DNA from 4 places in the Acinetobacter pullicarnis genome. Region 1 is predicted to be linked to each of the others. Evidence: predicted binding sites of a transcription regulator. Region 1 holds the regulator's gene; each other region holds the start of a gene.

The links. The regulator PhoB, encoded in region 1, activates phosphate uptake and scavenging genes when phosphate is short. The targets are predictions, from matches to a motif close to TGTCATNAANCTGTCATAA.
Region 2: FD716_RS09740 (porin) is a predicted target of PhoB. The motif match lies at 1,802-1,820, and genes of this name have one in related genera.
Region 3: FD716_RS10605 (NAD(+) kinase) is a predicted target of PhoB. The motif match lies at 1,399-1,417, and genes of this name have one in related genera.
Region 4: FD716_RS04950 (inorganic phosphate transporter) is a predicted target of PhoB. The motif match lies at 1,964-1,982, and genes of this name have one in related genera.

What each region holds. Positions count from the first base shown of each region.
Region 1 covers NZ_VCMZ01000001.1:3,893,224-3,896,797, forward strand. The annotation lists gene FD716_RS17485 (SDR family NAD(P)-dependent oxidoreductase) at 1-794, opposite strand, end outside; gene FD716_RS17490 (TetR/AcrR family transcriptional regulator) at 1,001-1,678, shown strand; gene phoB (phosphate regulon transcriptional regulator PhoB) at 1,913-2,623, shown strand; gene phoR (phosphate regulon sensor histidine kinase PhoR) at 2,649-3,574, shown strand, end outside.
Region 2 covers NZ_VCMZ01000001.1:2,212,823-2,216,396, forward strand. The annotation lists gene FD716_RS09725 (alpha/beta fold hydrolase) at 1-252, shown strand, start outside; gene FD716_RS09730 (YARHG domain-containing protein) at 457-726, shown strand; gene FD716_RS09735 (HIT family protein) at 761-1,174, shown strand; gene FD716_RS09740 (porin) at 1,965-3,059, shown strand; gene FD716_RS09745 (D-amino acid dehydrogenase) at 3,171-3,574, opposite strand, start outside.
Region 3 covers NZ_VCMZ01000001.1:2,403,628-2,407,201, reverse strand. The annotation lists gene mrcB (penicillin-binding protein 1B) at 1-1,339, opposite strand, end outside; gene FD716_RS10605 (NAD(+) kinase) at 1,521-2,426, shown strand; gene FD716_RS10600 (YeaC family protein) at 2,429-2,707, shown strand; gene FD716_RS10595 (glycosyl transferase family protein) at 2,794-3,574, opposite strand, start outside.
Region 4 covers NZ_VCMZ01000001.1:1,165,493-1,169,066, reverse strand. The annotation lists gene FD716_RS04955 (hypothetical protein) at 1-225, shown strand, start outside; gene FD716_RS04950 (inorganic phosphate transporter) at 295-1,917, opposite strand; gene FD716_RS04945 (hypothetical protein) at 2,178-2,381, opposite strand; gene metH (methionine synthase) at 2,468-3,574, shown strand, end outside.

The DNA.
Region 1 (3,574 bases):
TGATAGCCTGTTGGTAGGATTCGTTGGATCAAATCTAAGCTTTTCGCATCGTTACCAATCAACAAACGGCGTTTATTTTTTTGCACGGCCACTAAGATTTGACGTGCTGCTTCTTCAGGTGGAGTACGCAATAATTTATTGAAAGACGCTGTGGTTTTACTCGAATCGATACCCAAAGTTTTTAAGCTGTCATTGCTACGTGCTGAATTGGCAATATTGGTACGAATACCACCGGGATGCACACACAATGCACTCACACCACAGTTTTCAATATCAAGCTCTTGACGCAGTGACTCAGTAAAACCGCGTACAGCAAATTTTGTTGCGTTGTAAGCCGATTGTGTCGGTTGCGCAGTGAGACCAAATAAACTCGACACATTGATAATGTGACCATCTTTGGTCTGTTTAATAAGCGGTAAAAATTCTTTGGTGCCGTAAACGACGCCCCAAAAGTTAATATTTACAATCCACTCCAGCTCTTCATAACTTTCGCCTTCAACCGTTGAGGCCAATGCCACACCAGCATTATTGAAAATCAAATTGACTGAACCATGCGCTTGCACTGTTTCCGCCGCCCAATCCTTCATGGCAATACGATCAGAAACATCCAGTCGTTTGGTTGTCACACGGACATCATATGCTTTGAGCAGTTCAACTGTTTTTGCTAAACCCTGTTCATTGACATCACTCAAGGACAAATGGCAGCCTTGTTGTGCCAAGCATATGGCAAGCTGTTGACCAATACCTGATCCTGCACCAGTAATTGCTGCAACTTTATTGTTAAAGTTTTTCATTGTGATTCCTTGTTTGAATTTTCTGCGGAAAGTGAGATTGCCTTTGAGCAGCACAGAAAATACTATAAAATTGACAATTAATATTGTCAATATAAAATAGGCAAAGAATGCTGACTGCAACGTTCCCCAATTTGGCAACATAGGTTTCGGCCGGGTTCCTTGCTAAAATACTTCTTTTGAATACATTGCATATACGTGAAGCGATTATGAGCCAAGACCCATTGAGCGAGATCAATCTAAAATCTGCCCAAAAACCAGTGAAAGAGCGTCAATTTAAAGGGCTTTCCCTCGCTGAAAGAAAGCAGGCGCGTCGCGAGAAACTGATTGAAGCTGGCATTCAAGCCTATGGCACACATGGCTTTTTTTCGGTGACGGTCAAAGATATATGCAATCAAGCCAAACTGACTGAACGTTATTTTTATGAGTCTTTTCAAAAGAGTGAGCAGCTCTTTCAAAGTATTTTTTTAAAACAGATTGAAATCCTACAATCCACCATGATGCAAGCGATTGTACAAGCCTCTCCCAATCCTCGGAAAATGGTTACAGCAGGACTCAGTGCCCTCTTCAATTTACTCAAAAATGACCCACGTTTAGCACGGATTATTTATATTGATGCGACCTTGGTTCAGGAATTGCATAAGCAAGCGATTATTCGTGAAACGATGAACAAATTTGACCGTATGATTCAGGCTTTTGTGATGAGCCTAATGCCACAAATCCCTCAAGCAGAACAGGAAATTTCATTGGTCGCAACAGGCTTAAATGGCTATGTCACACAAGTGGCACGACGCTGGGTAATCGGTGAATTTAAGCAGTCTCAAGATGAAATTGTGGCCGCTTGTGAACTTGTTTTTATCGCACTGATTGAGAAATTCATCCCATAACCCAAACATTGATCCCTATTTCTGTGGCATTCCTCACAAATCATCAGAAATAAATGACATTTAAATTACAGCCAATCTATTTGATTTATAAAGGAATAAATAAAACATTGTCACAATTCATTGCAGAAGCTGCGATTACGCCCACTTTTGCAATGATACTGTCATAATAAATCTTTGTAATAAGCCTGTCATAAATATAAAACGGGTCACCGTACACTCATAGGATATTGCGTTGTGAAAGATGACTACATTTTAATCGTCGATGACGAGCTGCCAATTCGTGAAATGATACACACCTCTTTAGACATGGCCGGCTTCCAATGTCTACAAGCCGAGGATGCCAAACAAGCACATCAAATGATCGTCGATCAACGACCAGCATTGATTTTGCTTGATTGGATGATGCCTGGTGGCATTAGTGGCGTAGACTTATGTCGCCGCTTAAAACGCGATGACAACTTGTCTGAAATTCCTGTCATTATGCTGACTGCACGTGGCGAGGAAGATCATAAAGTACAAGGCTTAGATGCTGGTGCGGATGATTATATGACCAAGCCATTCTCAACCCGAGAACTGGTGTCTCGCATTAAAGCGGTACTTCGTCGTGCCAATGCCTTAAGCGGTGAAAAAACCATTGACGCCAATGGACTTATTTTAGATCCTGTCAGCCAGCGTGTAAGCTTTGCCGACAATATCTTAGAAATGGGCCCGACTGAATATCGCTTGCTGGCGTTCTTTATGACACATCCAGAACGCGCTTATACACGGGCACAATTACTTGACCAAGTTTGGGGCGGCAATGTTTACATTGAAGACCGAACCATTGATGTACATATTCGTCGTTTACGCAAGGTGCTTGAACCTTATGCTGTTGACCGTTTTGTACAAACGGTACGTGGCACAGGTTATCGCTTTTCGACACGCGCTGATGTCGCACTGGGTTAAACGCGCTAGGTAATTAAGAACCAATATGTATGAACCTTATCCAGTCCCTGAACTTGCACGTGATCATAAAAAATTTCGTTATAGCAGTTTGTGGACTTTCGCCAAGCAAGATCTAAAACTCCTGATTTTTTTCCTCGTCATTGGCGGATTAATTGGATATAGCATCGATTATTTAGGCACGTGCTTTCTAATTGCATTTGCCGTTTTTTTTGTATTGCAACTCCGCTCCCTCTATTTGGTCAATGAATGGATCTCCAATCGTCCCTATGACGTTCCACCGAACCTCAATGGGATTTGGGGGGCGTTATTGTTTAATGTTTATCGCTCACAACGCCAAGAACGTATTGTTCAGGCCGATATGGTCGGTTTGATTGATCGTGCACAATCCTCTTTAATCGCTTTGGCTGAGGCGGTGGTCTTGACCGATGAACTGCATCAAATCGAATGGGCCAATCCTGCTGCCGAAAAACTATTGGGCATTCAAGCCCTTGACCGTGGTCGCAATCTGCTCACTATTCTGCGTCAACCACGTTTTATCGAATATTTTAACGATATCGACAAATCCCCTGACGGCATCAAAATCAAATCATCAATACATGATGAACATTATGTGCAAATTAAACTGACTCGCTTTGGCAGTGAAAGTCGGGTATTGGTTGCCTATGATGTGACGCGCATGCAAAACCTCGAACAAATGCGTAAAGATTTTGTTGATAATATTTCACATGAATTGCGTACCCCACTCACAGTTCTGAGTGGCTATATTGAAACCTTTACAGATCAAGAAGAGATCAGTCCACGTTGGAAGCGTGCCTTTGAGCAAATGCAGTCGCAAACACGTCGTATGAATGCTCTGGTCAACGATTTATTGCTGCTTTCACGTTTGGAAAATGACAAACAAATCGCTAAAAATCAGATTATTGAAATGCCAAGTTTGATGAACCAACTGTT
Region 2 (3,574 bases), 1.7 Mb from region 1:
TTACAAGATCAAATGATTAATCTTAAAGCGATCAATTGCTCATTATTGATTGGCGCAGGAACAAATGATCAAATCGTCACTGCAGCCGCCGCGCAGCCACTGGAAAACCTAACCAGCAGTACAGATGTCACGTATCGCCTTATTCCTGGTGGACATTTAGGCTTGATGTCGAGCAAAAAAAGTGCTGATAAATTTTGGCCATTCCTCGCAGACTGGCTCAAGCAGCGATCTACAGCTTTAAACACAGCATAAGTCAGATATACAGAGATAAAAGAAGGGAAACTTGATGATTTAATCTGTTGCTGATACAAACAGTGACTTCGTCAGTGCAATAAAACGGTATGAATCATGGAGTAAAATTACGTTTGAGTAATGATTCAACATTGTATAAAGCTTTTCTGCCCCTATAATGGCTATAAATAAGACACCATTGATGTCAATTTTTGAGGTAAGCACATGAAAAAGTTCACAGTAGCATTATTCTCTATCGTTTCAGTTGCAGTGGGTTCATATGCCTATGCAGCAGATGCTGCACAAGAGTGTAAAAAACTCCAAGATGAATCAAATCTTATCTATGCGGCAAAAGGCTTCTGCTTTAAAGATCCTGAAGCAAAAGAGAAGTATGGAAATGAAAACTGCTTTACCAACAAACCCAAGTTTTCTGATAAAGAACAACAGCACCTTGACGACATCAAAGCACGTCAAAAAGAGTTGAACTGTAAATAGTTAAAATTCAAGGACACTAACCACGGAGTAGTATATGGCTTACGATGACCAAAATATTTTCGCAAAAATTTTACGTGCTGAGATTCCCGCGATAAAAGTCTATGAAGACGATCAAGTACTTGCTTTTATGGATATTATGCCACAAGCAGATGGTCACACATTGGTCATTCCTAAAGTACCAGCGGTCACACTACTCGATCTCCCAGCTGATGCTGCGGCCTATACCATTCAAGTCGTTCAAAAAGTTGCCAAAGCAATTGAAACAGCCTTAGATGCAAAAGGCATCGTCCTTATGCAACTCTCAGGAGAGGCTGCTGGACAAACTGTGCCCCACGTACATTTCCATCTGATTCCAAGTTCAATTCATACGTTGGGCAAACACGCTGCTCAAATGGGTGATCAAGAGAAAATTAAAGCGTTGGCTGAGAAAATTAAAGCAGCCCTCTAGTTTAAATAAATAGACCTATTTCTTTTTTGTATAATGAAATCGAATGATAATTCTCCCTTGTCATTCCGAATTAAATTAAGCAATCAATGAAAGCGGTCTATTTTTTATGCGCTGATTTAAATGATTGCAAAATAAAAATCAACTTTCACACCCCTCTCCGCCTTCCTCGCCAGACATCAACCAAATCGATCCTTTAAATAACGCCCTCAAATGAAATCTAATGCTTTATAAACATTTAAATAAACCAAATGTTATATTTTAAAATAAATAGAATTCAATAAAATAGAAAAATTATTCAAGCCATTCCACTTGGTTAATCAATATATTCCATGTATAAACAAGATAAAATAAATTCAATAAAAATCAGATTCACTTCACCTTTACACATATGAATTAATAATAATTAACTTTATTTTTATACTTAAATACAATGACTTATAAATAAAAAATTAAAACCTAAAATAAAAAATAAGCAGAAATCACAAAGTATCAAACACTAGCTCTCTATATTTCCAATTTAGCTTTAACTACTCAGTCCATCACTTCATTTCAATTCCAAATTATACAATTACTAAAATCCACTTATTTATTAATATAAATTTTAAACCACTAAACCTACCTCTTAAACGTCATCAAACTGTCATTTTGCTTTCACTGACTTGTAACAAAGTTTTCAGATACTGCAAAGCAAGTTAGTAAGCGTTTGTAACTACCTTTAAAACCTTACAAACGCAGAACGGTTAAATCAATCACATGCCATTTTAGATATACGTTTTTTGGAGAAATCTCAATGAAAAAAGTGCTACTCGCTGCAGCAGTTGCATCAATTGGCTTTAGCGCAGCGCATGCAGCGCCAACATTGTACGGTAAATTCAATGTTTCATTAAACCAAGTTGATAATAATGACTGGAAAGGCAACGACCAAACTCAGCTCAACTCGAATGCTTCACGCTTTGGGATTAAAGGCGAAGAAAAATTAACGGATACACTTGGTGTTGTTTATCAAGCTGAATGGGCAATTTCAACTGATGGTTCAGGTTCAGATACAGACCTCAGCGCACGTAATCGCTTCCTCGGCTTAAGCTTTAAAGACATTGGTGTATTAAAAGCAGGTAATTACGACTCTTACTTCAAAACTGTTGCTGGCGATTATCAAGATATCTTCAACGATGACACCAATCTCGATATCACCAAAACCATGTACGGTGAAGAACGTCTTAAAAACGTGGTTGGTTTTGAAACAGATAAAAAATTAATTATCCCAGGCCTACAATTTAAAGTTATGGCTGAAATGGGCGAAAATAACGCTTCAAAATATACCACTAAAGAACGTAATGGCTTTGGAAGTGGCGTATCAACTGCACTGTCTTATGAAAACAAAGATGCTGGTGTAGCAGTTGCACTTGCTGGTAACTTTGGTGTCGCTGGTACTTATAATGCATCTGGCATTAAAGATAAAATCGAATCTGATGCTTACCGCCTAACCGGTTCTTATGACTTATCTAAAATTGGCGTTCAAGGTTTAACTTTAGGCGCACTTTATCAATATGTAGAACCATCTAATTCACCAACAGCTGCATCGCTAACTGCAAACAAACTTGACCCTAGAGTTGCCTCACTTGAAGAAAATGCATGGGCCATCCAAGCAACCTATCGCATTGCAAGCACACCTTGGGCAGTCAAAGGTCAATACCAGTCTGCAAAAGATGAATGGACAGGTGGTAGTCAAACACTTGATCAATATGGTATGGGCTTAGACTATAACTTCAATAAACAAACTCGCTTCTACGGCATCCTTGCACAGCAAAAACGTGATTGGAAAGATAAAAACACTACAGACGATACAAAAACTGTATTTGGTGCAGGTATGGTCTACAGCTTCTAAGCCAATCCATCTGGTCTAAAGCAAGTTTTCCAAAACTCTCCCACTTAAAACTCCGAGTCAAATGACTCGGAGTTTTTCTGTTAAATCCATGAATAGATACGGCAAGCCACGCTACATCGGCAGCTCACGATAGACTTCTTGTGCAATCATCACCGCAGTTGCTGCAGATAAAGTCCATCCCAAATGACCGTGCCCAGTATTATAAAAAACCCGCTCACGCTTTCCACGTCGTACTACAGGCAACATATTCGGCATCATTGGTCGAAGTCCCGCCCAAGGCACGACATGTTCAGTAGAAAGGTTGAAATTTTTATTGACCCAGTCGGTTAAGGGTTGAATACGGTCAGCACGAATATCTCGATTATAGCCATTAAACTCCGCTGTTCCCGCCACCCGCAAACGATTTTCACCTAAGCGCGAAGTCACAATTTTAGCGCCCTCATCCAGCAAACTCACCCAAGGTGCAGCTTGAATACTTTCTGGATCATTGAGTTGTACAGTAATCGAATAGCCTT
Region 3 (3,574 bases), 1.5 Mb from region 1:
TGGCACGGTTAAAGCCAGTGAAGTCTTGGGTTGAACCAACGGCTGCCACCAATTCACCATTTTCAGGATGGGTGATGAGGACAGCACCTTGTAAATCTTGTAAACGACGTGGATTGCCTTTGACCAATTGTGCAACAGATTGTCTAAAGCTAGTTTGAACTTTGGTTTGTGCAATTGGATCGAGTGTAGTGAAGATTCTGAGGCCTTGATTGGTTAAATCAGATTCTTGATATTCGGTTTTAAGTTGACGACGTACAATATCAAGGAAGTCGGGGAAACGTGAAGGTCCTGTGGTCGGTTTTGCCACGACATTGAGTGGACGGGCACTTTCAACATCATATTGTTCTTGGTTTAAATAACCCATCACCAACATATTATGTAAAACCACATTGCGTCGATTGAGCGCATTTTCTGGGTTTTTCCAAGGATTGTGCAGGGTTGGGCCTTGAACCAAACCAACTAAAAAAGCCTGTTGTGCGGTATTCAATTCGCGTAGTGGCATACCAAAATAAAACTGTGCAGCTAAGCCATAACCATTAATGGAATAGTTGCCATTTTGCCCAAGATTCACTTCATTGAGATAGGCTTCTAAGATTTCATCTTTGCTGTAATGCAATTCGAGCAGCAATGCCATTAAGGCTTCATTCACTTTACGTTTTAGGGTTTTTTCAGGGCTAAGATAAAAGTTTTTCACCAACTGTTGGGTGAGGGTAGAGCCACCTTGGCGTTTTCCACCAGTGACATTACTGACCAAAGCACGCGCAGTGCCTCGGAAAGAAATACCAAAATGTCGATAGAAGTTGCGGTCTTCCGTTGCAATAAGGGCTTCAATTAGCGGCTTCGGCACTTTATCGAGTTTAATCAGCACACGGTCTTCGTTGTGCTGCGGAAAGATACCACCGATGAGTAACGGTTCAATACGCGCAATCCCCGTATTGGAAGGCTTCGTCGCACGAACATCCAAAATTTGATCATTGGCAAAAGAGACTTGTAATACTTGTTCAGGATCAACTTCATTGCCGTAGTCAAAGCCACGTGTATGAATATAGAGGGCATTATTTTGCACCACATAATTACCTGATTTTTCGTAACTATTACTTTCTTTGTAGCCAAGTAGTTTAAGTTCTTGTTCTAAGTCTTTTTGAATGATGGGCGCATTGGCATAAATTTCGAGTGGCCGTGCAAATACTTTTGCGGGAATATCCCAACGATTTCCTTCAAATTTATCTCGAATGACATTGTCTAAGCGAATGACATAAACACTAAAAGCGATCGCGGCTGCAATGACCAACAACGAAAAAATGAGTGCAATTAAGCCGATACCACGTTGAAACTTCATAAATATACATAATAGCCTGTTTATTTTAGCCAATCATGCGAAGCTTTTCATTAATTTGCAATCATTAAACTGTGAAATAATCAGATTAGTTGCAACAAAGCCAAGCAATTTGGTTGCTGCATTTATTAAAAGTCATAGGTTAGTGTTATTATATCCAAAATTATTATGGGGTTTGTCGTAGGTGCACCTTTCACCAAGAACATTTCGAAATATTGGTTTAATTGGGCGACCAGACAAAGCATCCGTGGTTGACACACTCTGTCTTATCCATGACCACCTTTTAGGGCTTGGTCTACATCCTGTATTGGATGCGGAAACTGCTGAACTGGTTCCTTTTCAAAATACTCAAACCGTAAGCCGTCACTTACTCGGTGAGGTCGTTGATTTAGTTATTGTTGTTGGCGGAGATGGTTCTCTATTACACGCAGCGCGTGCACTGGTTAAATATAACACGCCCGTGTTAGGCGTTAACCGTGGTCGTTTGGGGTTTTTGACTGACATTAATCCCACTGATGTAATTTATAAATTAGACCAAGTCTTAAATGGAAAATTCCAATTAGACCGTCGTTTTCTATTAGAGCTAGAAATTCGCAGTAAAAATGAAGTGATCTATGATGCGATCGCATTAAATGATGTGGTGCTACATTCTGGTAAATCTGTGCATATGATTGATTTTGATCTGTATATCGATGGTCAGTATGTTCATCGACAGCATAGTGATGGCCTGATTGTATCTACGCCAACAGGCTCAACTGCGTATGCTTTATCTGGCGGAGGTCCAATCTTACATCCGAGTATGGATGCAATTGCGTTGGTTCCGATGCATCCACATACCTTGTCATCTCGACCGATTGTGGTGGGGGGACAAAGCGAAATTAAAGTGCAAATTCGAGAGAATCGGGTTATGCCGATGGTGAGTGCTGATGGACAGCACAGCGTATCGTTAAATGTAGGCGATAGCTTACATATTCGCAAACACCCTTTTAAACTGACTTTATTACATCCACCAGGCTATGACTTCTACATGGCGTGTAGAACAAAACTTGGATGGAATCGAGACTTTGACTCATTGCAACAGCAGGATTGATTATGAACGTACAGCAAATGCTCGCAGTGTTAGACGCAGATGTAGTGGCGCGTTTAAAGACCGCAGTGGAAATTGGTAAATGGCCGAATGGTGCCGCACTTACGACGGAGCAACGTCAAGTCTGTATGCAAGCTGTGATTGCTTGGGAGCATGAGCATGTGGCAGCGACTGAGCGTACTGGCTATATCGATAAATCTAAAAAAACGCATGTGGAAGAAGAAGTCTGTGATGATGATAATCACGTTCCAGAATCAGAGTTCACCCCGATCCGTTTTGTCTAATTTGTCTAAACAGCTCGGATCACAAAAAAGGCGCTAGGTAGAGCGCCTTTTTTGTGGATTGTTTAGGGGGCAGATACCCTAACAGCTTAAACCAATCGAGTTTGCCAGAGATGCTTAGCGTGAAGCATGGCTTGTTCGTAGCTGCTGCAAACTCCCATCGTATATAACGCGATGCCCATGGTTTCCGTTACTGCAATTTCCCCATATTCATGACTTTGTTTGCCTTCCCAGACTGCTTTGAATGTTTCAAGCTCAAGTTGTTCTTCGGTTGCGCTGCGACCTTCTGTCAACTTCGGTAGTTCATATTCGTACATTTCACCCTGTTGAATGCCACAAATGAGGGTGCGCGCATCTGGATTACGCTCAAACTCACCCCCTTCACCTTTGATCACCGCACTGTTTTGATAGCCCAGTTTTAATGCTGCTTGTTGATGTGAACTGCGGTAGGCAGGGTGGAAAATGGCTTGTAAAGTGGCTTTGGCATTAAATGGATTGATTAAACGAGACAACGTGTGAATTGGGGAGCGTAAGCCCATTACATTTCGTAGTCCGATCAAGTCGCTTAAGATCGGTGAAATAACATCAAGTGGTAAATAGGCGAAGTTATGCAGTTGTAATTGACGTTGTACTTGGGTTTGATTCTGACAAATAGAATAGCCTAAGTATTGCAAAACTTGTTCGGTGTAGATGCGATTAATGGTATGGCCTGCTGCGCCATGCATAACGATACGATAACCATTTTTTGCCAAGGTCAGCGCTGCCAATAAAAACCATGGAAAATGCTTACGTTTACCAGCATAAGAGGACCAATCAAGATCTATAGGCATCGGATCAAACAGCAATTGATCTTTAGTGGCTTGAACAAAG
Region 4 (3,574 bases), 2.7 Mb from region 1:
ATGGCAGCATTATGGGTGCATGACCTCTGTCATCCAGAAGCCTTGGCTAATCCTAACAATACACTTGATCATCCACTTGAGTTAATGATGGATGGTGCAAATCATGGTGGCTTATGGAATGTTGCTTACTTGGCACGTACCGCCCTTCCCTTTGCGGCACTGTATGGCTTTTCTGCGGATAAGCTCTCTCTAAAAAAGATGTTCAATACAGCTAAAAACAAATAGGCGCATAATCTAAGCCATAAAAAAAACGCAGCTCAGGCTGCGTTTTTTAAAGGTTAAACGGAAATACGGTTAGACAAACTGTAAGAACAACCAGTACAAACCACCCGATAAACAAATGGTTGCAGGAAGTGTAAAGATCCAAGCTGAAAGAATGGTTTTTACAGTATTAAAGTTAAGTCCAGATTTGTTCGCTACCATGGTTCCCGCAACTGCACTGTTTAATACATGCGTGGTTGAAACAGGCATACCAAAGCCATCAGCTGCTGCAATGGTGGTCATTGCCACTAATTCTGCAGACATCCCTTGACCATAAGTCATGTGATGCTTACCAATCCGCTCACCCACAGTCACCACAATACGCTTCCAGCCTACCATGGTTCCAAGACCCAAGGCCAAGGCAACAGCGACTTTTACCCATGTTGGGATGTACTGTAAAAAGGCATCTAAGTTTTTACGGTAGTCTTTAATCGATTTTGCTTGCGCTTCAGTCATTTCAGGCAATTGCTTGTCTTTTTCTAAACGCTTGAATGTGGTGCTGCTGAGGTACATATCATTACGAATCGAACTGACTTCTTGCTCTGGAATCGATTTTAAATCGCCGTAATGCGCAACACGTGTGCCCAAATGCTCCGTCAAACTAGCCAAAGCAGGAACCACTTCTGGACTGTTTTCACGTGTTTGAATATACGTGGTTAATACTGCACGTGCTTCAACATCTGGAATATCCGCATGCTGTGCATAGATCGCTGTCGCAGTTTGATTTGAAAGTTGATTAAAACTTTGAAGATGTTCGCTATCTAAATTTTTATTCAACGAATAAGCCAAAGGCACCAAGCCAATCAAAATCAACATGATCAGCCCCATTCCTTTTTGACCATCATTTGAACCGTGGGCAAAACTTACCCCAGTACAGGTGAAAATCAAAATGGCACGAATGAGAGGCGGTGGTGGTTTATTGCCTTCAGGTGGCTGAAAAAGTTCAACTTGACGCTTAAATACTTTTTTAACCAAAAGAAAGAGTACTGCAGCAAAGGCAAAACCAATCAAAGGAGAGAATAACAATGCCTTACCGACTTTGGCGACTTGATCCATATCAACACCACTCGCCCCACCAGACGAATGTAGCAGATAGTTCATAATGCCAACGCCAAGAATTGAACCAATCAAGGTATGCGAACTTGATGCTGGAATTCCCAGTACCCAAGTGCCTAGATTCCACATAATTGCGGCAATCAGCATGGCAAATACCATCGCAAAGCCAGCACCACTGCCGACATTCATGATCAATTCAACAGGAAGTAATGCAATAATTCCGTAAGCAACAGCACCACTGGCGACCATCACTCCAAGGAAATTACAAAAACCAGCCCACATTACCGCGACTGGCGCAGGCAATGCATTGGTGTAAATAACGGTCGCGACAGCATTTGCGGTGTCGTGAAAGCCATTAACAAACTCAAAACCCAGTGCAATAAGGAGTGCCGTAGCAAGTAAAATAATTGAGTAAACACTCAACGGCGGCACATGCGCTAAATCAACGCTAACTTGAACCCCAATATAAATAAGAGTTGCAACAATTAAAGTTAAAAACACCGGCATAAAAAATTTCGGTGTCGGTACATGAACATTCGTCGATTTAGATGAATGATCGGATGGTACCGTATCTGAAGCAGATTGATGTTTTGAATTCATGCAGACGGTTAAGCGGATAAAAAAATCCACTTATTGTTCAATTTAATTGTGACAATTATATGACAAATATTGATGTTTAAAAGTCATATTTTGAGTTAAAACGTTTTATAAAAGCAAAACCTCTTCCTTTATTTGTATTTTTTAATGAATAAAAACAATAATTTAAAGCATCACTATGCATTCAAAACCACCATTTAAATCTATTAAACATGACTGTAATAATTGTGAAATAGTTACATTTAAAATATTTAGTGTGCGTATTATGCCCATGCTTTATGACAAAGTGATGAACATTTAGACGGCTTTCTGAGGGTTTTCAAATTTTGAAGCCTCGCAGCAGCGCTCTTCTCGCTATCTCTATTTTCTCTTTCGTTCAAGCTTCTAGTATTACCATCTTTTAATTTTTGAATATTTGAACAATCTTCTATAAAACTTAAAATTTCAATAACTTGTCTAAACAACACGGCTATCTCGTTGGCTAAAACAGCAAATACAGAATGATTTCTGCTAAAATGCGCACCACTTCAAATTCGTGCACTTAGGGTTTCGTATGTCCACACTCGCCATTTTAAAGCAGCTTCTCGCACAGCGAATTTTAATTATTGACGGTGCCATGGGAACCATGATTCAACGTCATCAATTTGAAGAGGCTGACTATCGCGGTGAACGCTTTGAAGATTGGGCACACGACCTTAAGGGCAACAATGACTTATTGGTGCTCACCCAACCGAAAGTGATTCAAGATATCCATGAGGCTTATTTAGCTGCTGGTGCGGATATCATTGAGACCAATAGCTTTAATGGCACCCGTGTTTCCATGTCGGACTATCACATGGAAGACTTGGTTCCTGAAATCAACCGTGAAGCCGCACGTCTCGCCAAAGCCGCTTGTGAAAAATACTCCACACCAGACAAACCACGTTTTGTGGCGGGTGTTTTGGGGCCAACTTCACGCACCTGCTCTATTTCACCCAATGTCAACGATCCTGCCTTTCGTAACATCACCTTTGATGCATTAAAAGAAAACTATATTGAAGCGGCACACGCGCTGATTGAAGGCGGTGTGGATATTCTTTTAATTGAAACCGTATTTGACACGCTAAACTGTAAAGCGGCTATTTTTGCCGTCAAAGAAGTCTTTAAACAGCTTGGGCGTGAATTACCATTAATGATTTCGGGCACCATCACCGATGCATCTGGTCGTACTTTAACGGGCCAAACCGCAGAAGCCTTTTGGAACTCTGTCCGTCATGGTGACTTGCTCTCCGTTGGGTTTAACTGTGCCTTGGGTGCCGATGCGATGCGTCCACACGTCAAAACCATTGCAGATGTTGCCGAAGTCTTTGTTTCTGCGCATCCGAATGCCGGCCTACCCAATGCCTTTGGTGGCTATGATGAAACCCCTGCTGAAACTGCGGCATTTATTAAAGAGTTTGCAGAAAGCGGACTGATCAATATTACTGGCGGTTGCTGTGGTACCACCCCAGATCATATTCGTGCGATTTATGAAGCGGTTAAAGACATCAAGCCGCGCCAAATCCCTGAGATCAAACCAGCTTGTCGCCTCAGTGGCTTAGAAGCATTTAATATTTATGATGACTCACTATTTGTAAACGTGGGTGAACGTACCAACGTAACTGGTTCTAAAAAATTCTTA